DNA from 2 places in the Rothia sp. HMSC066G07 genome. Region 1 is predicted to be linked to the other one. Evidence: predicted binding sites of a transcription regulator. Region 1 holds the regulator's gene; the other holds the start of a gene.
What was found. The regulator LexA, encoded in region 1, represses DNA repair genes until DNA is damaged. The targets are predictions, from matches to a motif close to TCGAACANNTGTTCGA.
Positions count from the first base shown of each region.

Region 2: ruvA (Holliday junction branch migration protein RuvA) is a predicted target of LexA. The motif match lies at 5,501-5,516, and genes of this name have one in related genera.

Region 1 covers NZ_KV816927.1:272,097-283,214, forward strand. Annotated here, with positions in the region: gene HMPREF2971_RS06835 (class I SAM-dependent methyltransferase) at 1-409, opposite strand, end outside; gene hflX (GTPase HflX) at 552-2,264, shown strand; gene HMPREF2971_RS06845 (ATP-dependent DNA helicase) at 2,271-4,343, shown strand; gene lexA (transcriptional repressor LexA) at 4,590-5,264, opposite strand; gene HMPREF2971_RS09110 (LysM peptidoglycan-binding domain-containing protein) at 6,064-6,720, shown strand; gene HMPREF2971_RS06860 (type 1 glutamine amidotransferase family protein) at 6,839-7,606, shown strand; gene HMPREF2971_RS06865 (HisA/HisF-related TIM barrel protein) at 7,606-8,394, shown strand; gene HMPREF2971_RS06870 (DUF1844 domain-containing protein) at 8,568-8,990, opposite strand; gene infC (translation initiation factor IF-3) at 9,284-9,985, shown strand; gene rpmI (50S ribosomal protein L35) at 10,183-10,377, shown strand; gene rplT (50S ribosomal protein L20) at 10,492-10,872, shown strand; gene HMPREF2971_RS06890 (TrmH family RNA methyltransferase) at 10,990-11,118, shown strand, end outside.
Region 2 covers NZ_KV816924.1:298,298-309,415, reverse strand. Annotated here, with positions in the region: gene HMPREF2971_RS04960 (hypothetical protein) at 194-1,360, shown strand; gene HMPREF2971_RS04955 (Mur ligase family protein) at 1,552-2,835, shown strand; gene HMPREF2971_RS04950 (type 1 glutamine amidotransferase) at 2,835-3,602, shown strand; gene HMPREF2971_RS04945 (YebC/PmpR family DNA-binding transcriptional regulator) at 3,735-4,493, shown strand; gene ruvC (crossover junction endodeoxyribonuclease RuvC) at 4,752-5,441, shown strand; gene ruvA (Holliday junction branch migration protein RuvA) at 5,656-6,276, shown strand; gene ruvB (Holliday junction branch migration DNA helicase RuvB) at 6,448-7,434, shown strand; gene yajC (preprotein translocase subunit YajC) at 7,694-8,038, shown strand; gene secD (protein translocase subunit SecD) at 8,138-9,829, shown strand; gene secF (protein translocase subunit SecF) at 9,832-11,010, shown strand.

The DNA.
Region 1 (11,118 bases):
TGCCCACGCGAATCGGCGGGTTCGACCAGATGGTGTCAAAACGCAGTTCGGGGTCAACCGATTCGGGGGTTCCCCCGGTGACGTTGGACAGGCCGAGAGCGGCGGCGTTGCGTTCGGTCAGGCTAATGGAGCGGGAGTTCACGTCCACCGCGTGCACCTGCGCGTCCGGTGCGAGCATCGCCAGGGTCAGGGTAATGGGGCCCCAACCGCAGCCGATGTCGAGCATGCGTTCGCCCTGCGGGTCGGGTGCTTCCTGCAGCAAAATAGCGGTGCCCTTATCAATGCCGGAGGGGCTGAAAATGCCGTTGGCTGTAGTGACAGTGACCTTGCGACCGGCAAGCTCCACCTGCACGGGGCGGGGCTTGAACTCGGTCTCGGGGGTTTCAGAGAAATAATGCTGCTCGCTCATGCTATCCAGTGTACCGGTAGGGCAAGAACCCGCCGCACACGGGCAGAGTATGCGCGGGTGGGGCAATAGCTTGCACGCCCTGAGCGCACAGGCGACCGAACCCCCTACCCGATGCGGGCAACGGCGGTAGAATTAGAATCGTATGAATTCTAAGAACACCCCCGTATCTGATACCGAAAAGCTGCCCAGCGATGAGCAGCTGCGCCGCACCGTAGACCGCGTTCTGGGCCGCTCCCAGGCGGCCGCCTCCGTCACGACGTATGACGCCGCCGGTACCGCGCATCACAGCGATAACTCTTCCAGCACCCACGGCAACAATAGCCGCCGTGTGCTGGATACTCGCGCGCGCGAAATTTCTGACGTTCAGCGCGAACACTCCGAATATGACGGTGACCAGGAAGATCTCGCTGAGCGCCGCGCACTGCGCCGTACCGCGAACCTCTCAACCGAACTTGAAGACGTCACCGAAGTCGAGTACCGCCAGCTGCGCCTGGAACGCGTGGTGCTGGCTGGTCTGTGGACTGAAGGCACCGTAGAGGACGCAGAGAACTCCCTGCGTGAGCTCGCGGCACTGGCTGAAACCGCAGGTTCCGAGGTTCTGGACGGCCTGGTTCAGCGCCGCCTCAAGCCGGACCCCGGCACCTTCCTCGGCTCCGGTAAGGCGCTGGAACTCAAGGACATTGTCGAGGCGACCGGCGCCGACACCGTCATTGTCGACTCCGAACTGGCTCCCTCGCAGCGTCGTGCCCTCGAAGACATCGTGAAGGTCAAGGTCATTGACCGCACCGCCCTGATTCTCGACATTTTCGCTCAGCACGCTAAGTCCCGCGAGGGTAAGGCGCAGGTTGAGCTGGCTCAGCTGGAGTACATGCTGCCGCGTCTGCGTGGTTGGGGTGCGTCCCTGTCTCGTCAGGCGGGTGGCCGCGCCGCAGCCGGTGAGGGTATCGGTTCGCGTGGTCCCGGTGAAACCAAGATTGAGATGGACCGCCGCCGCCTGCGCGCTCGCATGGCGAAGCTTAAGCGTGAGATCGCTGCGATGGCGCCGGCGCGTGAGACGAAGCGTCTGAACCGCCGCCGTAACCGCGTGCCTTCGGTGGCTATTGCCGGGTACACGAACGCGGGTAAGTCCTCCCTGCTGAACCGCCTGACCGATGCCGGCGTGCTCGTGGAGAACGCCCTGTTCGCAACCCTGGACCCGACCGTCCGTAAGGCTCAGACCCCGGACGGTATCGGCTATACCCTCTCCGACACTGTGGGTTTCGTGCGTTCGCTGCCGACCCAGCTGGTCGAGGCGTTCCGATCCACCCTGGAAGAGGTCGCTGACGCTGACGTCATCCTGCACGTGGTGGATGCTTCGCACCCGGACCCGGAGGGGCAGATTCGTGCTGTCCGCGAGGTCATCGCGGAGGTCGACGCCCGCCATATCCCTGAGATTATTGTGCTGAATAAGGCGGATGCCGCCGACCCGTTCGTGCTGGAGCGTATGCGCCAGCGCGAGCCGGAGCACGTGATCGTTTCGGCGCGTACCGGTGAGGGTATTGAGGAGCTGAAGCAGAAGATTGCGGACACCATTCCGCGTCCCTCCATTGAGGTGAAGCTGCTGATTCCGTACTCGCACGGTGAGATTATTTCGCGCCTGCACGAGTGGGACGCCGAAATTAAGAGCACCGATTTCGTATCGGACGGCACATTCGTGGTGGCTCTGGTCCGTGAGGATGTCGCCTCCGAACTGTCCGAGTATGTGCTGGAGGGCGACCTGCTGGAGGTTCTGGAAGAGGAACTTGCGGAGGCGCACGCCCTGGCTGAAGCGACCGCTTCTGTTTCCGAGCAGTCCTCTACCTCCGAGGCTCTCTAAGGGCGGATGAGCGTGACCGAGAGCATCAACGCGCCCAAAAACGCCCCGGGAACTGTGCCCGGATCGGCGACCGACGGCACCCGATTCACCGGGCAGGAGCTTGAGACCCTGCCCGGTTCGAAGGATGCCCTGACCCTGCTGGATGAGGCGGTTGCCGCCACTGGCGGTCAGAATCGTGCCGGTCAGCGCACCATGGTGGCGCATGTGGCGCAGGCTCTTGAACTGCAGCGTCACCTGCTGGTCCAGGCGGGTACCGGTACCGGTAAGTCCCTGGGCTACCTGGTGCCTGCCCTGGCGCGGGTGGGGGAGTCGGACCAGCCGATTGTGGTTGCGACGGCGACTCTTGCCCTGCAGGCGCAGATCGTGAACCGCGATATTCCGCGTCTTCTACAAGCGCTGGAGCCGCGCCCGGAGTCGCAGGCGCAGGTGGCTCTGCTCAAGGGCCGTAATAACTACCTCTGCCTGCACAAGCTGGAGGGCGGCTACCCGGAAGACGAGCCGGATGCTCTCTTTGACATGCCTTCTTCGACCTCCCGCGTGGGTGAGGAAGTGGTGCGCCTGCGCGAGTGGGCCGACCGCACGGAGACCGGCGACCGTGACGAGCTGAAGCCCGGCGTCTCTGACCGCGCCTGGGCTCAGGTATCGGTGAGCGCCGCCGAGTGTCTGGGCCGCCGCTGCCCGCTGGTGGAAGAGTGCTTTAGCGAGATGGCGCGTAGCCGTGCCGCTGAGGCTGACATTGTCATCACGAACCACGCCCTGCTGGCGATTAACGCTTTCGAGGGCATGAAGGTTCTGCCCGAGCACGAGACGGTCATTATTGATGAGGCTCATGAGCTGGTGGACCGCGTGACAGGTGCCGTGTCTGGTTCTTTGACGGTTGCGATGGTTCGCCGTGCGGCGCGTAGCGTGAAGAAGCATTCGAAGGCTGATTCCGGCGCACTGGAAATGGCTGCCGGCACCCTGGAGACCGCGTTCGAGGGTCTTGCCGAGGGCCTGCTGAAGGGCCTGGACGGTCGCCTTTTGACCGCTATTTCTGCGGTCAATGATGCCGCCCGCACCGCCCTGTCCGATACGAAGCCGGACGGTCAGGACGTTGACGCCGGCCTGCAGATGGCGCGCTCGCGTGTCTCTGAGGTGCACGATATGAGCAGCCGCATTCTGGAGGCTTCGGGCGAGCAGGACGTTCTGTGGATTTCTCGTCAGGGCGGTTGGGAGAACGGCCGCTACGTGGCTGCTTCCGATACCGACCCGGCGACCCTGAATATCGCTCCGTTGAGCGTTGGCCTGCAGTTGCGTGACGGCCTGTTCGCTGACCGCACCGTGATTTTGACGAGTGCGACCCTGACGGTGGGTGACTCTTTTGATGTTGCAGCCGCTGCCCTGGGACTGCAAGGGGAGGGTGCGCCGCGCTGGACGAGTATCGATGTGGGTTCACCTTTCGACTACCGCAAGCAGGGCATCATGTACGTTGCCGGAGATTTGAAGCCTCCGGGATTTGGTGTGCACGAGGGTCAGCTGGAGCGTCTGCGTGAGCTGTGCGAGGCGTCGGAGGGCGGCGCCCTGGGCCTGTTCTCCTCGAAGCGTGCCGCTGAGCGTGCCGCCGAGTACATGCGTGAGCATAGCGACCTGAACATTCTTCTGCAGGGTGAGTCTTCGCTCAAGGCTCTGGTGGAGGAGTTCAGCGAGGACGTTGACTCATGCCTGTTCGGAACGATGAGCCTATGGCAGGGCGTGGATGTTCCGGGTGACTCTTGCCGCCTGGTGGTGATGGACCGCATTCCGTTCCCCCGCCCGGACGACCCGATTGCGCAGGCTCGTACGGAGGCGGTGAACCGTCACCGCGGTAACGGCTTTATGGCGGTTTCTGCTCACCATGCGGCGATTCGTATGGCGCAGGGCGCGGGCCGCCTGATTCGTTCGGTGTCTGACCGCGGCGTGGTGGCTGTACTGGATTCTCGTGTGGCGACTAAACGTTACGGCGGTTTCTTGATGAAGGCGATGCCGCCGATGTGGTCGACGCAGAATAAGGCAGCCGTGATTGGTGCGCTGGCTCGTCTTTCGGCGAGTATTGAGCGTTAGCTCGGGCGAGATCCATTCCTTGCCGCGCCGCCGCCCCGTTTTGGGCATATAAATTTAGACATATAGAAATCACCCCGGTGATACGTGAACGTTTACGTATCACCGGGGTGATTTCTATAGAGAGCTAAGAGCCCTAACGGTTATGTCTGTTAGAAGCCGTGCTGTTTAGAACCAGCTTCTTTTAGAAGCTGTGCTGTTGAGAGCCCGCGTCTTCTAGAGACTGCAACTTTTAGAGACTTGTATCTTCTAGAGACTACGCAGCACGGAGACGACCTTACCCATAACGGTTGCGCGGTCACCCATAATCGGCTCGTAGTTAGAGTTGCGCGGCATGAGCCAGGTGTGGCCGTCAACCTGACGGAACACCTTTACGGTTGCTTCATCGTCGAGCAGAGCAGCAACGATATCGCCGTTGTCTGCGGTGTGCTGCTCTCGGACAACCACCCAGTCGCCATCGCAGATTGCTGCGTCAATCATGGAATCGCCCTTGACCTTGAGCATGAAGAGCTTGCCGCTACCGACCAGCTGGCGGGGCAGGGCAAGCACATCCTCCACGGACTGCTCGGCGGTAATGGGGCCGCCCGCTGCAATTCGTCCAACCAGGGGAACGGGTACGAGGTCCTCATCGCCGACTTCGAAGTTCGGCAGCTCGGGCAGGGAAGAGGAAGCGCTACCGTGGATGCCGACGCCGTTCTCATCCAGCACCTCAATGGCGCGGGGGAGCTTGGGGTCGCGGCGAATGTAGCCCATGGTCTCGAGACGGCCGAGCTGGTGAGTGACCGAAGACAGGGACGCAAGACCCACCATGTCACCAATCTGGCGCATGGACGGCGGGTAACCCTTTTGTTCAATCTCGGTGCGGATCGCGTCAAGAATCTTCTGCTGGCGCGCGGTCAGCGCCGGACGGGGTGCTGTTGCCATTTCTTTTCCTTCGGTCTGTACTCCGACCTTGTATCCCGGTCGGGGCACGGATGGGTGCTTCACACGTTTTCCGATGGTGTCCTAAAAATTTTTTTGGTTCTGCTGAAATTGGTCTTATCTCGTCAGGGGGTGGAGGAATTCTATCCGTGCCGGAGCGATACGCGGGCAACGAGTATGCGCCTCCGCCCTATAAAACTCAGTCAGCAGCACCTGCATTTAGATACAGAACCAAGCTGTAACGGGTACAGAAACCTGCTGTGAGTAGGACTCATCAGGAGCGTGTGGAACGTCTCTTGACACCAGTGTAGAACACTACACCGAAAAACTCAAACAAATATTCTAGATTTTTTCTTCGAAACTCGAAGAAATTTTTAGTACATCTCTGCTAGACTTTAGAACAAGAGTTCGTATATACTCTTGAATCTCTCCTGAAATTCAGGATTTACGGGTGAATGTTCGAAAAATATTCGAAGATTCGACCCGGAGTCTTCCAGGAGGGGCGAGTGAAGGAGTGTTCGAATGTATTCGAATCCTCTGCCTCTCTCTTCGCACGATCTACCCCGGATGCTCTAGGGAGTATCCGGCGAAGAGAGAGCGCAGGGGATGGGGTGTTGGGGCGACCCAGCGCAACCCGGTGCATCCGGCGCTCTGACCTAACTAGAGAATAACTACCCAATAGTTATCGCCTAACAATCACCACTCCATAGTTATCACTCAACTAGGACCTCCGAGCGGGTATCGCTCGGCATTGCTAGACCCGCGGGGTAACCCCGGGGCGAGCTAAGAGAAAGGAACCACAATGACTACTGCAACACCTCTTGCTTCTCGTGACACTTCTGCACACCTTCCGGCAGGTTTGGTGGTACTTCACCCCGCCCGCACTGCGTCCGCCAGCACCGTGCAGGGGCGTTCTCGTGTGCCTGCGTCTTCGCAGTCTGTTCGCTCTTCTCGTGCGGCTCATGCGCCTCGCCCCGCTCAGGTGGGTCAGCCTACTCGTGTTCCCGCCGCTTCTGCCCCTGCTGGCTCTATTCAGGCACCGGTTCGCTCTGTAGCTTCTGGCGCGCAGACTGCTTCTGATGCGCAGACCCCTAGCGTGAAGAGTGTTCTTCTGGCTAAGGGCGGCGAGTTTCTGCGCGCGGTTCCCGCTTCTATTCGTCGTCTTGGTACTGTGCGCGGTTTCCTGAAGGGGCTGCCTCTGCTGACTTTGGCGGCGCTGATTGTGCTCGGTGCTATTAGCTTCTTTGGCCCGGCGGCTTCTGCTTCTGTGGAGAACGCTTCGGTGACTCGAACCGTCGTTGTGGTCAAGCATGGCGAGACCCTGTGGGATATTGCTCAGGCGGTGGATCCGCAGGGTGACACCCGTGATACTGTGGTTCGTATTATGGAGTTGAACTCGTTGACCAGCACCTCTGTTGATGCCGGTCAGCGTCTGGAAATTCCTCAGACTCAGCGCTAAGCATGGACACGTACGTGGTTGGCTTCTGCATGAGGTTGATGTCTTGACTCCGAACCCGCTATCTCTCAAGCTGAGCGCTTGAGTCGAATTCTTGAGCCTATGAAATAGGAGCGCACCGATGCCTGTTCCCGCTGAACCCACACCCGCTGCAACCACACCCGTCGAAACTGAATCTGTACAGACCACTCAGCCCGCTCGTCCCGTGGTTGCCGTTTTGGGGGAACCCGGAACTCGTGGTCCTCTGGTGAAGCTTCTTCAGGATGCGGGGGCGGACGTTATCGTGACCGCTGTGCCCGACCAGTTGCGTGAAGCTGACGGCATGGTGGTGACCGGCGGTGTGAGCTCTCTCGAGGCGTACGAAGACCTGAAAGCTAAGGACGCTGAGCGCGTGATTGGTCGCCGTGTTGCTGGCGGTCGTCCGGTGCTGGTTGCCGGTGCGGCGTTGAGCTGCCTCTTCGACTCGGTGACGGTGGAGCATCCGCAGATGGGGCAGGTTCAGGTGCAGTGCATGGGGGAGTGGCCCGGTGAGAGCGTGGAGCTTTCTGCCCGAGACCTGGCGCCCGGTGCTTCTGCCCTGCGTTCTTCCTCCGATAGTACGTTGCTCAAGGATCTTGAGGGTGAGGCTCACTTCAAGTCTGAGCACGGCGTTTTTGAGTGGGCTTTTGATCAGAGCATTGAATATATTGCCCCTCCGGCGGTGACGTGGACTGTCACCGAGCCCGCCTATATCGCGGCGGTTGAGAACGGTCCGCTGACGGCGGTGCAGTTCTGCCCGGTGGGATCTGGTGAGCTGGGTGCGGAGTTTATGCGCCGCTGGGTTGCATCCCTGGCGGCGACCGGTCGCCTGTCTTCTGGTGACTCCGCTACTGCTGCGGGAGGTAACTAATGTCTGCACCCGTTCTTGAACTTCTGCCCGCCGTTGATATTTCTGAAGGCTACGCGGTGCGCCCGGTGGGTGGCACCCTGTCCGGTGGTGAGCAGCGCCTCGACCCCGTTGAGGCGGCTCTGACCTGGGTGAAGGCTGGTGCTCGCTGGATTCACCTGGTTGACCTTGATTTGGCGTTTGGTCGTGGCACGAATACTGAGGTTCTGGCTGAGGTGGTTGCCGCTGTCCGCGCCGAGAATGCCTGGATGACCGGCTCCGCTCCGGTTCGTGTTCAGGTCAGTGGCGGTGTGCGTAATGCTGAGAGTCTGGAGCGCGCCCTGAGCCTGAATCCGGACCGCGTGAACGTGACTAGTGCGGCTCTGGCGGATTCTTCCTGGCTTGAAGGTGTTCTGGCTCATTATGCCGATTCTGATCTTCTGGCTCTTGGCCTCGATGCCCGTTATAACCCCGAGCGGGGCTGGGTGACGGTGGCTCGCGGTACCGATTGGTCGGGGCCTGATTTGGCGGAGGCGCTGGCGTGGCTGGAGAGCGCGGGTGTGCGCCGCTATATCGTCACGGATGTGAGTAAGGACGGTTCTCTGGCGGGCCCGGGTGCGGAGCTGCTGGATGAGGTGCTGGCTCAGACTGCCTGTCGGGTGGTGGCGTCCGGTGGTGTGGCGTCGCTGGCTGATCTTGTGAAGCTGCGTTCTATGGTGCCTTATGGTTTGGAGGGCGTGGTGCTTGGCAAGGCGCTGTATGTGGGTAACTTTAGTTTTGAACAGGCTCTTGAGGTCGCTGGCTCCCGCTAAAGCTACCGCTCTGCTTTAGCCCGCGTAGATTTCTTATCCGCATAGGTTTTATATATGACGAAGCCCCGTCTTCCTCAATACGAGGGATGCGGGGCTTCGTGATGGCATACACCAGATATGGCTTAGTAGGCCTGCTGGTTTAGCGCACGTCCTGGCTTAGTACACCAGTTGGTTTAGTACACCGGGCCGGTGAGCTTTTCGCCGGGGCCCTTGCCGGGTTCGTCCGGGAAGGGGGATGCTTCGCGGAATGCGAGCTGCAGGGTGCGCAGGCCGTCGCGCAGGGGTGCTGCGTGCTGGGAGCCGATTTCGGGTGCTGCGGCGGTGACGAGGCCTGCCAGTGCGGTGATGAGCTTGCGTGCTTCGTCGAGGTCCTTGAGGTCGTCGGCGTTTTCTTCGGCTGCGAGGCCGCACTTGACGGCTGCGGCGCTCATCATGTGGATGGCTGCGGAGCTGATGATTTCGATGGCGGGTACGTCTGCGATGTCGCGCAGCTGTTCGTTGACGGCTTCGACCTGCTCTTCGGTGAGTTCGGTGTGGCCGTGTACGGGGGTTTCTTCTTCCGCGGTGAAGCGGAAACTCGTGTTTTCAGTGCTCATAGTCCTAGAATCTCATATTTCGTTTGTTTCGGTAAATGCGTCCTTAAGAGTGGGCGCTTCTGTGGACTTTCTGGGGGAGTCCCCGCAATTTTTATGGTGTTTTGCGTCTATTTCCTTGCGTCTATCGGGGATTCTGCGGTATGGTTGTAGGCAGTTTGCAAGTGGAGCATGCCTCCCACCCGGTTGACCGCCGCAGGCGTTAGTTTGCGAGTTTTGAGGTGAACGGGTTCGTACGCTACTTTCGGCGTACGCTGGTTTGTGCCTCCGCTTGTGTAACTGCGGGGGCTTTTTTAGTGCCCGCAACGGATAGTATTCACGGGGAAACCCACAGAGCACAGGAGCTAGTCATTAGCGAACCACGCATTAACGATCGTATCCGCGTTCCCGAGGTCCGTCTTGTCGGTCCCGGTGGCGAGCAGGTAGGCGTTGTCCCTCTGAAGGACGCTCTGCGTCTGGCTGAGGACGCCGAACTCGACCTGGTCGAGGTTGCCCCGAACGCGAAGCCGCCCGTGTGCAAGCTCATGGATTACGGTAAGTACAAGTACGAAGCCGCAATCAAGGCTCGTGAATCCCGCAAGAAGCAGGCTAATGCCGTTCTGAAGGAGATCCGTTTCCGCCTGAAGATTGATACCCACGACTACGAAACCAAGGTTGGACACGCTCGTCGTTTCCTTTCCGGTGGTGACAAGGTCAAGGCAATGATTCAGTTCCGTGGTCGTGAGCAGCAGCGCCCCGAGATGGGTGTGCGTCTGCTGGAGCGTCTGGCGGCTGAGCTGGCTGAGGTGAGCACCGTTGAGTCTCGCCCCCGTCAGGATGGCCGCAACATGGTGATGGTTCTGGCTCCGCTTCGCGGTAAGGCAGAGGCTCGCCGTGAGCAGGGCGCCGGCGGTCGCAAGGGTCGCGAGCGTATTGACACGACCAAGGCGAAGCCCGTAACTAATTCTCTGGCAGACGCTATGCCTGCCGAGTTGAAGGCACAGGCTTCCGCCGAGTAGGGAACCGGGTCGTCACTTTAGGATGGGCACGCGCCTCCACCGTTGGGTGGGTGTTGCGGGTTCACCCGGTGCCGGTTCCGAGGCACCTCGTTGGGGGTGCCTCACCTTTGGTCCTTGGGGCTGATGCGTGTATCGCTCAACCCCACTAAGCTACCCCGCCGTTGTGGCGGGGGATGAATGTAAGGAGAACGGCAGCTATGCCGAAGCAGAAGACCCACTCTGGTGCTAAGAAGCGCTTCAAGCTCACCGGTAGCGGCAAGGTTAAGCGCCAGCAGGCGAACCGTCGCCACTACCTGGAGCACAAGTCCTCTCGTCTGACCCGTCGTCTGGCTTCTGACCAGATCGTTACCGGCGGCCAGGCAAAGGTTGTCAAGAAGATGCTGGGTAAGTAAGCAACGCTTACTCTCTGCACCTGGCGCACCGATAGTGGTGCGCACTGATTAAAGACTCGCTCCTGTTCAGCGTGATATGTGAGCTGTTCAGGACATAAGACGAAGGAGACACACGTGGCACGTGTGAAGCGCGCGGTTAACGCGCACAAGAAGCGCCGTACTATTCTCGATCGTGCATCCGGCTACCGCGGTCAGCGTTCTCGCCTGTACCGTAAGGCTAAGGAGCAGGTCACTCACTCGCTGGTTTACAGCTACGACCACCGTCGTAAGAAGAAGGGTGACTTCCGTCGCCTGTGGATTCAGCGTATCAACGCTGCTTCCCGCGCACAGGGCCTGACCTACAACCGCTTCATCCAGGGCCTGAAGGCTGCTGGTGTTGAGGTTGACCGCCGTATGCTGGCTGAGCTGGCTGTTAACGAGCCCGCTGCCTTCAACGCACTGGTTGAGATTGCTAAGAACAACCTGCCCGAGGACACCTCGGCTCCCAAGGCTTAATTAGCCTAGGTTGTGTTCTTACCTCGAAGATCTAGGTTCGGGGTAGGATACTTAAGCGTCATGAGCGGCCGTCTGCACTTTTGAGTGTGGGCGGCCGCTTTCTGCGTATCCGAGGTTGTGCGTGTGGCTGTTCTGCGTTTTGGGGTGTGCCTTTGCCTGTACCCTTTAAGAGTGAACTTTTTTGAACGTATTAGTACCCCCGTTGTGATGTCCAATCCGCAGGCAGATCGTGTGCGCGATATTGCG
Region 2 (11,118 bases), on a different contig from region 1:
GCGTGAACGCACGGCAACACTGCGAGGGGTGCGGATCAGCGTGAAGGACGCTGGCCTCTTTTTGCTTTCCGAGGATGTGCGCCTGTACCGAACGTTTAGATGTGCCGCCAATGGTTTGATACCCGGATGCACCGCACCCCGCGAGAAAGAACCCACGCGAAAGAACCCGCCAGACCCGCTAGAGTGGAATGCTATGGACTACCCCAACCTGCTTGAGACTGCTTTCGACGAGTTTGCTGCTGCGCCTGCCGCTGGTGATTCTGCAGGCGCGCCGCAGCTACTCATCTGGAGGCAGATCCGCTGGTCCAACCGCCGCCCGCTCATTGAGGTGGAACCGGTCGTGCCCGGCGGGGTTGCGGAAGGAGCTCATCACCGGGCATCTCAAGCGGCAGGGGTGCCCTATATGACGGGGGAGAGCGCCCCTAGCCAGGAAAGCAGTCCCGCGCAGCGTGGCGTTCCGAGCGGGGTTCGCATCCAAATTCCGTTGACCCCCGGCGCCTACATGGGGTTGCGTATTCCGCGCGATAGCGAGGGGGAACTCTACCGTTACTGCGCCGGATACACCACCGGCACGAGCAATGACGCCGCCCCCGAATCCGCGGGAATCCGCCGCGTACCCTGCCCCGAGGGTACCCGCATCCAGCGTGGCCAGCAGTGCCCGCGCTGCACTGCCCGCGACGAATTCACCGCCCTGCACAGCGCGCACCTGTACCCCGGAACGCTCACCGAATCCATGCGCGCCTACGCCATGCTGGAGCATCGCCTCTACATCGCGACCTTCCCCGACGGCACGCACAAGGTTGGCACGAGCTCCTTGCATTCGACCCCGCGCCGCCTGGACGAGCAGGCGGTCGCCACCGCCACATACATTGCGCTCGCACCCGACGGGCTTGCTATTCGCCGCGCCGAGGACGCCGTGACCGCCCTCGCGAAGATTCCGCAGGTTAAGCAGGTGGCGAGCAAGTACCGCGCCTGGACGAATCCGCTGCCCGGCGCGCAGCTTCGTGTTGCCCATCAGGAGGCGGTTGCCCGCGCCCGCGAAGCGCTCGCCGAACTGGCGCGCACCGAGCCGGAGGTGCCGCTCACCGCCCTGGATGAGCCGTGGATTCCGTCGCTCGCCATGAACCGCCCGTATGCGGCACTGCGTGCGCAATCGCCCGAACCCCTAGCGCCGTGTGATTCTGGTCTGGAGAGTGGGTCGGCTGGCTTCTTCTGTACGGGTGCGGCTGGTCAGTTTTTGAGCGCCCACACCGGCGATGCTGACGCAGCGTTCCTGGTGAACACTGCCGCGTGGCGGAATGTGCTCGTGGAGCCGGCGCAGGAGTTCACGCGGGTGAGGGTGCAGGGTTCTCTGTTCTAGATGGGTTCACTGTACTAGGCGGGCTCGCTGTTCTAATACCCCCGGCGCTCCGCTCTAGCCGGAGCCCCACACCAAACCTCCTGAACCAAAACCCCCGCACCCCCTGCGCCAAAACCCCAGTAACCCCGCCCCGTCCGGCATGAGCGAACGAGCCGGGCGGACCATTCAGCCGCTGGCGTGCGTGTACTAAAATGGTAAGCATGTCCAAACCCCTCATTCGTCTTCTCGGCCAGGGCGTACGCGCCGCGACTAAGCTTCGCGGCGGCGGCTCCGCCTTCCCCGGCCTTGTCATGGAAAAATTGCACCCCGACTTCGTCGCTGAAGAGCTCGCGAAGCTGCCCTACGGCGTGGTTGTTGTCTCCGGCACGAACGGTAAGACCACCACCACGAAGATGGCTGTGCAGCTGCTTGAAGCTCAGGGTCTGAAGGTTTTCACTAACCGCACCGGTTCGAACTTTGTGCGCGGTGTCGCTGCGGCACTGCTGGGCGAGATGACCCTCGGCGGCAAGCTTGATGCTGATATTGCTGTGCTTGAGCTGGACGAGGCGCACGCCGTGCACTTCGTGAAGGCAGTCAAGCCCGATTACGCTCTGCTGCTGAACGTTCTGCGTGACCAGCTGGACCGCTTCGGTGAGATTGACACGACCCGCCGCATGCTGGCGACCGTCGCCTCCGCAACGACCGGCACCGTGGTGCTCAACCGTGAGGACCCGCGCATCCGCTCCCTCGCTGAGAACGTGCAGCCTGGCGTGACCGTCAAGTACTACGGCCTGGATGAGTCCCTGCGTTCGTACTTCCCCTCGGACGATGAGATGCGCGGCGGCACCGTCGCGAAGGCAACCCTGCCCGACGCAGACGTCACCCTGACCGCTTTCTCCGGCACCTCCGCAACCTTCGACCTGGCGGGCGTAGAGCGAGTCGGCGAAATCAACCTCTACGGCATCTACAACATCTTCAACGCGGCTGGCGCTATGGCGCTGACCCGCGCCGTCATGGGCGAAAAGCTCAACGAAGATAAGCTCATCGCGGAGCTGGCGAAGATTACCCCCGCCTTCGGTCGCGGTGAGACCCTGAACGTGAACGGCCGCCCGCTGCAGCTGCTGCTCGTGAAGAACCCGAGCGGTTTCCGCCTGTCCCTGGCGAGCGCGAACGCTGACGACTACGCCACCATGATCACGATTAACGACCAGTACGCTGACGGTCGTGACGTGTCCTGGCTGTGGGATGTTGACTTCGACAGCTTGAAGAAGACCGGCGTGCAGATGGTTTCGGGTGTGCGCGCCTGGGATATGGCGCTGCGCCTGGAGCATGACGGCGTGAAGGTTGACGAGGTCAACGAGAACCTCGCCGATGCGCTCAAGGGCTTCATTGCCTCCAGCGGTAACGCACCCATGCGTATTTTCTGCACCTACACCGCAATGCTGGCTCTGCGTGAAGAGCTCGCAAAGATCACTGACGTTGAGAGGGTTTCCTAATGACGGCAACTCACACTTTTGAGGGCACCCCCGCCTCCGGCCCCAATAACGGTAAGACTCTGCGTATTCTGCAGCTGTACCCGCTCGACATGAACATTTACGGCGACTGGGGTAACACCCTGGCGTTGGCTCGTCGCGCGCAGGCGCACGGCTTTGACGTGCAGATTCTGGACCACAACCCCGGTCAGCCTTTCCCGGAAGATGTTGACATCATTCTGGGTGGCGGCGGCCAGGACTCGGGTCAGTCCGTGATTCAGGATGACCTGCACGCGAACGGTGACACGCTGCGCTCGCTGGCTGAGGCTGGCGTGCCGATGCTCGTCATTTGTGGCCTGTACCAGCTGTTCGGCAAGGAATTCCGCACCCGTGAGGGTGAGGTGCTGAAGGGTATCGGCATTTTTGATGCGCACACGGTCGGCGGCGATGACCGCCTAATCGGCAATATTGTTGAGGAGTCTGAGGAGTTCGGCACTGTGATTGGTTTTGAGAACCACTCGGGTCTGACCTACCTGGGTTCCGGCTGCACCCCGCTGGCTACCGTCACCAAGGGTGAGGGTAACAACGTGACCGATGCGTATGAGGGTGCGCGCGTGCACAACGTGATTGGCACCTACCTGCACGGTTCGTTGCTACCGAAGAACCCGAAGATTTCGGACTACCTGATTGAGCAGGCGGCTCAGCGTAAGTTTGGCGAGTTCGCGCCGAACACGATTGACGACTCACTGGTGGAGAAGGCACGCGCTTCGGCTGCATCTCGCCCCCGCTAGCCTATTCCTGGCGGTGGCGTGCACTTTCTGAGGTGGTGTGCGCCTCCGCTACGGTATAGTTATGTGAGTACAGTACGGTGCGTGGGACGTTTCGCCGTGTCCGCACAGAGGTTTTGACTAAGGGAGATACGAATGTCCGGTCACTCTAAATGGGCGACTACTAAGCACAAGAAGGCTGCTATCGACGCTAAGCGCGCGAAGGCTTTCGCGAAGTTCATTAAGGCAATTGAAGTTGCAGCACGTATGGGCGGCGCTGATATTGCTGGTAACCCCGCTCTTGACCTGGCTGTGTCGAAGGCGAAGAAGAACTCCGTTCCTAACGACAACATTGACCGCGCAATCAAGCGTGGTGCTGGCCTGACCGGTGAGACCATTGACTACACCGAAATCATGTACGAAGCACGCGGCCCGCAGGGTACCGCTCTGTACATTGAGTGTCTGACCGATAACCGTAACCGTGCAGCGTCTGAGGTTCGCCTGGCTGTGACCCGTAACGGCGGCACCATGGCTGACCAGGGTTCGGTTGCGTTCCTGTTCGAGCGTAAGGGCGTTGCTGAGGTCACCAAGACTGACGGTCTGACCGAGGACGACGTTCTGATGGCTGTTCTGGATGCAGGTGCCGAAGAGGTTCTGGACGAGGGCGACGTGTTCACCGTTGTTTCCGCACCGACCGACCTGCCCGAGATCCGTAAGGCACTGGACGAGGCTGGCCTGGAGTACAACAACGATGACCCGGTCTTCCGCCCGACCATGCAGGTTGACCTGGACGCTGAGGGTGCTAAGAAGTTCATGAAGCTGGCAGACGCTATTGAAGAGCTCGACGACGTTCAGAACGTCTACTCGAACGCTAACGTTTCTGCTGAGGTCATGGCAGAGCTGGAAGCTGAGTAATCACAGCTGAGTAATCACTCAGGTTCTGATATCTGATGCTTGAAGAAGCCGCTCCTTTAACCGAGCCGCCGTAGGGTGGCTGGTTGGGGGAGTGGCTTCTTAGCGTTTTGGGGTGGGGATGCGCTGGGTACTTTTCGCGGGGCGCGCGTGACTGTGTCGGCGGTGACCGTGCTCGTGGCACACCCCGGTACCGGGTGCTAGGATTCTGAAGGGCTAGAATCTAGAGATTCTAGAGGGAGTTTGTCGAAAGGGGAGATGATGGCCGCCGCTCAACCTGCCGCACGCGATAGCATGCGTGAGAACCGTACTGCCGCCGCCGTGGAGCGTGTGCCGGGTGCAACCCGCATCATGGGTGTTGACCCGGGTCTGACCCGCTGCGGCTTCTCCATGCTCGATATGACCGCCGACCGTAAGGCGCACTTCGTGAACGTGGGTGTTGCCGGCACGATCCCGGCGGAGTCCCTGGACCAGCGTATTCTCTGGATTTTCAACGCCGCCTCCCACTGGCTGGACACCTATAAGCCGGATGCCCTGGCGATTGAGCGTATCTTCGCTCAGGAGCAGGTGAACACGGTGATTGGTACGGCGCACGCTTCGGGCGCGGTGATTTCTGCAGCGGCGATGCGCGGCGTGCCAGTGTTCTTCCATACCCCTTCGGAGGTGAAGGCGGCGGTGACCGGTAGCGGCCGCGCCGATAAGGCGTCGGTGGGTCGTATGGTGACCCGTATTTTGGGGCTGGATTCCATGCCGAAGCCTGCCGATGCTGCCGATGCCCTGGCGATTGCGATTTGTCACGGTTGGCGTGGCGGCGGCATTGGTTCGGGCATTAATATGTCCGCTCAGACGCAGACTCACCAGGGTTCACGCCCGGCGCAGGCTCGCCGCGGCGGGTCGTTGACTCCGGCGCAGCGTGCCTGGATGGAGGCGGAGGCGCGCGCTCGCCGCTAGAGGCGCATTCGTGGGCTTTTTCGTACCTCTTGCTGGCTCGCATGTATTCGCTAAGAAGTTCGAATATATGCTTGATTTCAGAAGAAATATTCTAATATACTTGTAGTGTCTCCCCGTTGAACTGGGGGAGTGCGTTCTGCGGGTGCCGGAGTTCCCGGTGCCCTCACACTGCCGCGAGCCCGATTCGGGGCGCGGTGTTGAAAGGTGGAGAGAAATGATTGCATCCCTGACCGGTCGTGTGGCTCAGGTGGGCCTTGATCATGCGGTGATTAACGTGAACGGTTTTGGCATGCTCGTGTACGCTACCGCGCGTACTCTCTCCAAGCTGCGCACCGGTGAGGAAGCTACCGTGCTGACCACCATGATTGTGCGTGAAGAGTCGATGACTCTGTACGGTTTTTCGGAGCCTGCCGAGCGTGAAGTGTTCGATATGATGCTTTCGGTTTCCGGTATTGGTCCGCGTATTGCTCTGGCGGTGTTGAGTGTTCACACTGCCGCTGAGGTGGAGCGCGCCGTGGCGACCGGTGACGATAAGGCGTTCACGAAGGTTCCCGGTATTGGCCCGAAGGGTGCCCGCCGTATTGTGCTGGAGCTTGCCGGCAAGCTGATTCTCAGCGATGGCCAGACCGATGAGTTGCCGCTGAGCCAGGGCATTGTCTGGAAGCCGCAGGTGCTTGACGCTCTCACCTCTCTGGGCTGGAGCGAGAAGGACGCTTCCGCCGCTATTGACGCTTACGTGCAGCACAACCCTGCCGCAGAGACTGAGCCGGTGGGTGTGGCTCTGCGTGGTGTGCTCGCCTCCTTGGGTACTCAGAACACGGTGGGCCGCCACTAGACGGCGCGCCCTATTCGACGTATCCCACTCAAACTTTTGTGAAAGAAGAATTCTATGAGCCAGAATCCCTATGAGCCGCAGCCCGCGGCGTCCCTGGTTTCCGGCGGGTATTTTCCCGGTCAGGTGCCCGGCACTCAGGCGTCTTCAGCTCCCGCCCAGCGCCTGGTGGCGATGGAAGAAGAGCCTGAAGAGAAGATGATTGAGGCGGCACTGCGCCCTAAGTCCCTGGATGACTTTGTGGGTCAGCGCCGTGTGCGTCAGCAGCTGTCCCTGGTGCTGGAGGCTTCAAAGATGCGTGGCCGTAGCGCCGACCACGTGCTGCTGTCGGGTCCTCCCGGTCTGGGTAAGACCACGCTCGCAATGATTATTGCGGCGGAGATGGAGGCGCCGCTGCGCATCACCTCCGGCCCGGCGATTCAGCATTCGGGTGATTTGGCGGCGATTCTGTCCTCGCTGACTCCCGGTGAGGTGTTGTTCCTGGATGAGATTCACCGTATGAGCCGCCCGGCTGAGGAAATGCTCTACATGGCGATGGAAGATTTCCGTGTGGACATTGTGGTCGGTAAGGGTGCGGGTGCGACCTCCATTCCGCTGGAGCTGCCGCAGTTCACCCTGGTCGGTGCGACGACCCGTGCGGGTCTGCTGCCCGGCCCTCTGCGTGACCGCTTCGGATTTACCGGTCACCTGGAGTTCTACTCGGTGGAGGAGCTTGAGCTGGTGCTTCGCCGTAGTGCGGGTCTGATGGACATGCAGATTACCTCCGAGGGCTTCACCGAGATCGCCGGTCGTTCCCGCGGCACGCCGCGTATTGCGAACCGCCTGCTGCGCCGCGTGCGTGACTGGGCGCTGGTGAACGGCGTGGACCGCATCAATGCGCGTGATGCCGCAACCGCGCTGGACATGTACGAGGTGGATTCGCGCGGCCTGGACCGCCTGGATCGCGCCGTGCTGGAGGCGCTGATTCACAAGTTTGGAGGCGGCCCGGTGGGTCTGTCCACCCTCGCCATTGCGGTGGGTGAAGAGACGGAGACCGTGGAGACGGTTGCCGAACCGTACCTGGTGCGTGAGGGCCTGATCGGTCGTACCCCGCGCGGTCGTGTGGCTCTGCCCGCGGCGTGGGAGCACCTCGGCTTGGAGGCCCCGGAGATGCAGCTCTAGACCCGCATCAGCTGATAACACAGCAGTAGCCCGTGGGAGGTATCAGTCTCCCGCGGGCTTCTCTGTAGCTTCTTCTGGGAACAGAAAATTACGCCGAGAGAGTCCAAAACTCAGGTTAACCTCACAAAAATGCTGGTTCGGAGCGCTAAAGCTCAAGCTCTCGCGTAGGATGGATACGTACTGTATCTACGATTCCACACCTTCTGGTACGCTCAACCCTCGCGGTGAGCGGCACGGGTGCGGATGTGAAAGTGAGACCATGGATTTTAACCTCCTGATTATGATTGCCATGATGGCGCTGCTGGCTTGGATGATGTTCTCCGCCCAGAAGCGTCAGCGTAAGCAGATGGAGGAACTGCGCGCAATGCAGCAGTCTCTCGTCCCCGGCACCCAGGTGATGACCGGTTCGGGTATCTACGGCACCGTCGTCAGCACCGACCTCGATAACAACAAGCTGCAGCTTCAGATTGCGGACGGTGTTGTTATCACCCTGGCAGTGAACGCGATTATGGCTGTCGTCGAGGAGGAAGCCCCCGCAGCGCCCCTGACCGAGGACGTGTACGAGGCTACCGCATCCGATACCTCTTCTGATACTGCTAAGTAATTCAGAGCGTATGAGCCCGGCGCCCAGTGAGCGGCGTCGGGTTTTCGCGTTACGGAATCTGTAGAACACTCAATACTATTCATACGAAGAAGGAACATTATGGCTAAGCGTTCACCGCTTGCAGCCGCGCGAGGGGCGCTCCTCTCGATGGTCCTGCTCATGGTTGTTATGGCTGCCGGTATTTTCGGTAGCACCTATTCGGGAGGTTCTTGGGCACCGAAGCTCGCCCTGGACCTTTCGGGTGGTACTCAGATGATTCTTTCTCCGAAGGTTAATGGCTCTTCGGATGAGAACGTCTCCCAGGAGCAGTTGAACCAGGCGGTTGAGATTATTCGTCAGCGCGTTGATGGTGCCGGCGTTTCGGAGGCGGAGGTTACGACCTCTTTCGGCTCGGGTAATAACGTGGTTGTTTCGGTTCCCGGAACGATTAGCGCTGAGACTCGTCAGCTGATTCAGGCGTCTGCAAATATGACCTTCCGCCCGGTGCTGCTTTCTGGTGCCGGTACTGCGGTGGCTGAGGATGCCCGCACTGCGGACGATAAGCTGCCCAAGCCCTCCGCGGAGCCGACTGATGGTTCGGACCGTAACTGGATTACTGCGGACCTGTACAAGCAGTACGAGGCGAAGGACTGCACCGCGGCACGTAATGAGGACGCCGATAGTGCGGACCCGACTAAGCCGATGGTGGCGTGTTCCACTGACGGTCAGGAGAAGTACATTCTGGGTCCTGTGGAGCTGAGCGGTAGCGATATTTCTACCGCAAGCCACTCGCAGGAGACGACCGGTCAGGGCGTGACTACGGGCCGTTGGGCTGTGAACATTCAGTTCAACGATGAGGCTCGTGAGAAGTTCCAGAACATTACTTCTCGCCTGAACGCGATTCGTGCACAGAACGCAAATGATCCGCGTGCCCGCTTCGCGATTCTGCTGGACGGCAAGGTGCTGTCTTCCCCGGTGTCGCAGGCTGTGATTTCTGACGGTAAGCCGCAGATTACCGGTAACTTCACCGAGCAGGAGGCGAAGGCTCTCGCCGATCAGCTCAAGTACGGTGCCCTGCCGATTAGCTTCACAATCCAGTCGGAGCAGCAGATTTCTGCGACCCTGGGTTCGGAGCAGCTGCGTGTGGGTCTGCTGACCGGCCTGATTGGTCTGCTGCTGGTGTTCGTGTACTCGCTGTTCCAGTACCGTCTGCTGGGCTTTGTGACGATTGCGTCGCTGATTGTTGCGGGCATCATCTCGTATGAGGCGATTGCGCTGCTGGGCTGGGCGTTGAACTACCGCCTGTCCCTGGCTGGTGTGGCGGGTCTGATTGTGGCGATTGGTGCTACGGCTGACTCGTTCATCGTCTACTTTGAGCGTATCCGTGATGAGATCCGTGCGGGCCGCACGATCCCGTCGGCGGTGAACCACGGTTGGCAGCGTGCATCCCGCACTATTCTGGCGTCGAAGGCTGTGAACCTGCTGGCTGCTGTGGTGCTGTACGTGGTGTCGGTCGGTTCGGTGAAGGGCTTCGCGTTCACCCTTGGTTTGACTGCGATTGCTGACCTTGTGGTCGTGTACCTGTTCACCCACCCGATGCTGACTCTGCTGGCGAATACTCGTTACTTCGGTGAGGGTCACCGCCACTCGGGCTTGTCGCCTGAGTCGCTGGGCGCTACGCCGCTGTACCGTGGTGCCGGTCGCCTCCGCAGCCCGGAGGAGAAGCAGCTGAGCATTGCTGAGCGTCGCCGTGCAGAGCGTGCTGCCGCTGAGGCTGACGAGTCTGCTTCTGATGAGAAGAAGGAGAGCTAAGCATGGCTACCGATGTGAAACCTAATGCTTTTGCCCGCTTCGGTAATGACCTGCATTCGGGCGCCCGCTCGTACCCCTTCGTGGGTAAGCGCCGCCTGTGGCTGCTGCTTGCGGCTGTGCTGATGGCGGTTTCGGTTCTGATTCCGGCTGTTGGTGGCGGCTTCAACCTGGGTATTGATTTCCGTGGCGGTTCGGAGTTCGTGGTCTCGAAGACTGCGCACGTTGATACTGCTACGGGTGAGCGCATTATTCACGAGAAGGCGAAGGACGCTTCGGATGTTCGCGTGACCAATATTGCCCCGGGTACGATTCGTGCCCAGATGAGCAAGCTCAGCGATGATGAGACTCTGCAGGTGAAGGCGGCTCTGCAGGAGGGTTACGGCGTCTCTGAGAATGACGTGACCTCTTCGTTTGTGGGCCCGACCTGGGGTGCGGATGTGACCCGTCAGGCGTTCTGGGGTCTGGTCGCGTTTGTGGTGCTTGCGCTGATTGGTATGGCGTTCTACTTCCGTACCTGGAAGATGTCGTTGGCGTCTATTGCGGGCCTGTTCTTCACCGTGGTGGTGACGGTTGGCCTGTACGCCGCGTTCGGCTTCGAGATCACTCCGAGTGCGATTATTGGTTTCTTGACGATTCTGAGCTACTCGCTGTACGACTCGGTGGTGGTGTTCGATAAGATCCGTGAGAACACCGAGGATGTGCTGGAACGCCGCGACACGACTTTTGCCGAGCAGATTAACCTGGCAGTGAACCAGACCCTGGTTCGTTCGATTAACACCGCTATTGTGGGTGTTCTGCCGGTGGGCGCGATCCTGTTCATTGGTGCGTTCATCCTGGGTGCGGGTACTCTGCAGGACCTGTCCCTGTCGCTGTTCGTGGGTATTCTGGTGGGCATGTTCGGCACGCTGTTCGTGTCTGCGCCGCTGTATGCTTCGCTGCGTTTGGGTGAGCCTCAGATTCGTGAGCACACCGCGAAGGTGGAGAGCGGCAGCTTCAAGGACGCTGAGGATGCTGAGGGTGATTCTTCGGAGGAGCCCGCCGAGGCCGCTAAGGCTGAGAAGTCCAGCAAGTCTGCTGAGGAATCCAAGGATTCCGCAGATGCCGAGAAGGCAACCGAGAAGCCCGCTAAGAAGCCGGCACGCGCAACCATTGAGATTCACCGCGTGAACCTGAACGGCTAGCCAACGTTCCGCCAGCGCTACTGGCGCTGCTAACGATAGGGGAGTCGATACCGAAAGGTATCGGCTCCCCTTTAGCGTGCCCGTGCATCCACCCGGATATTCGCTCAG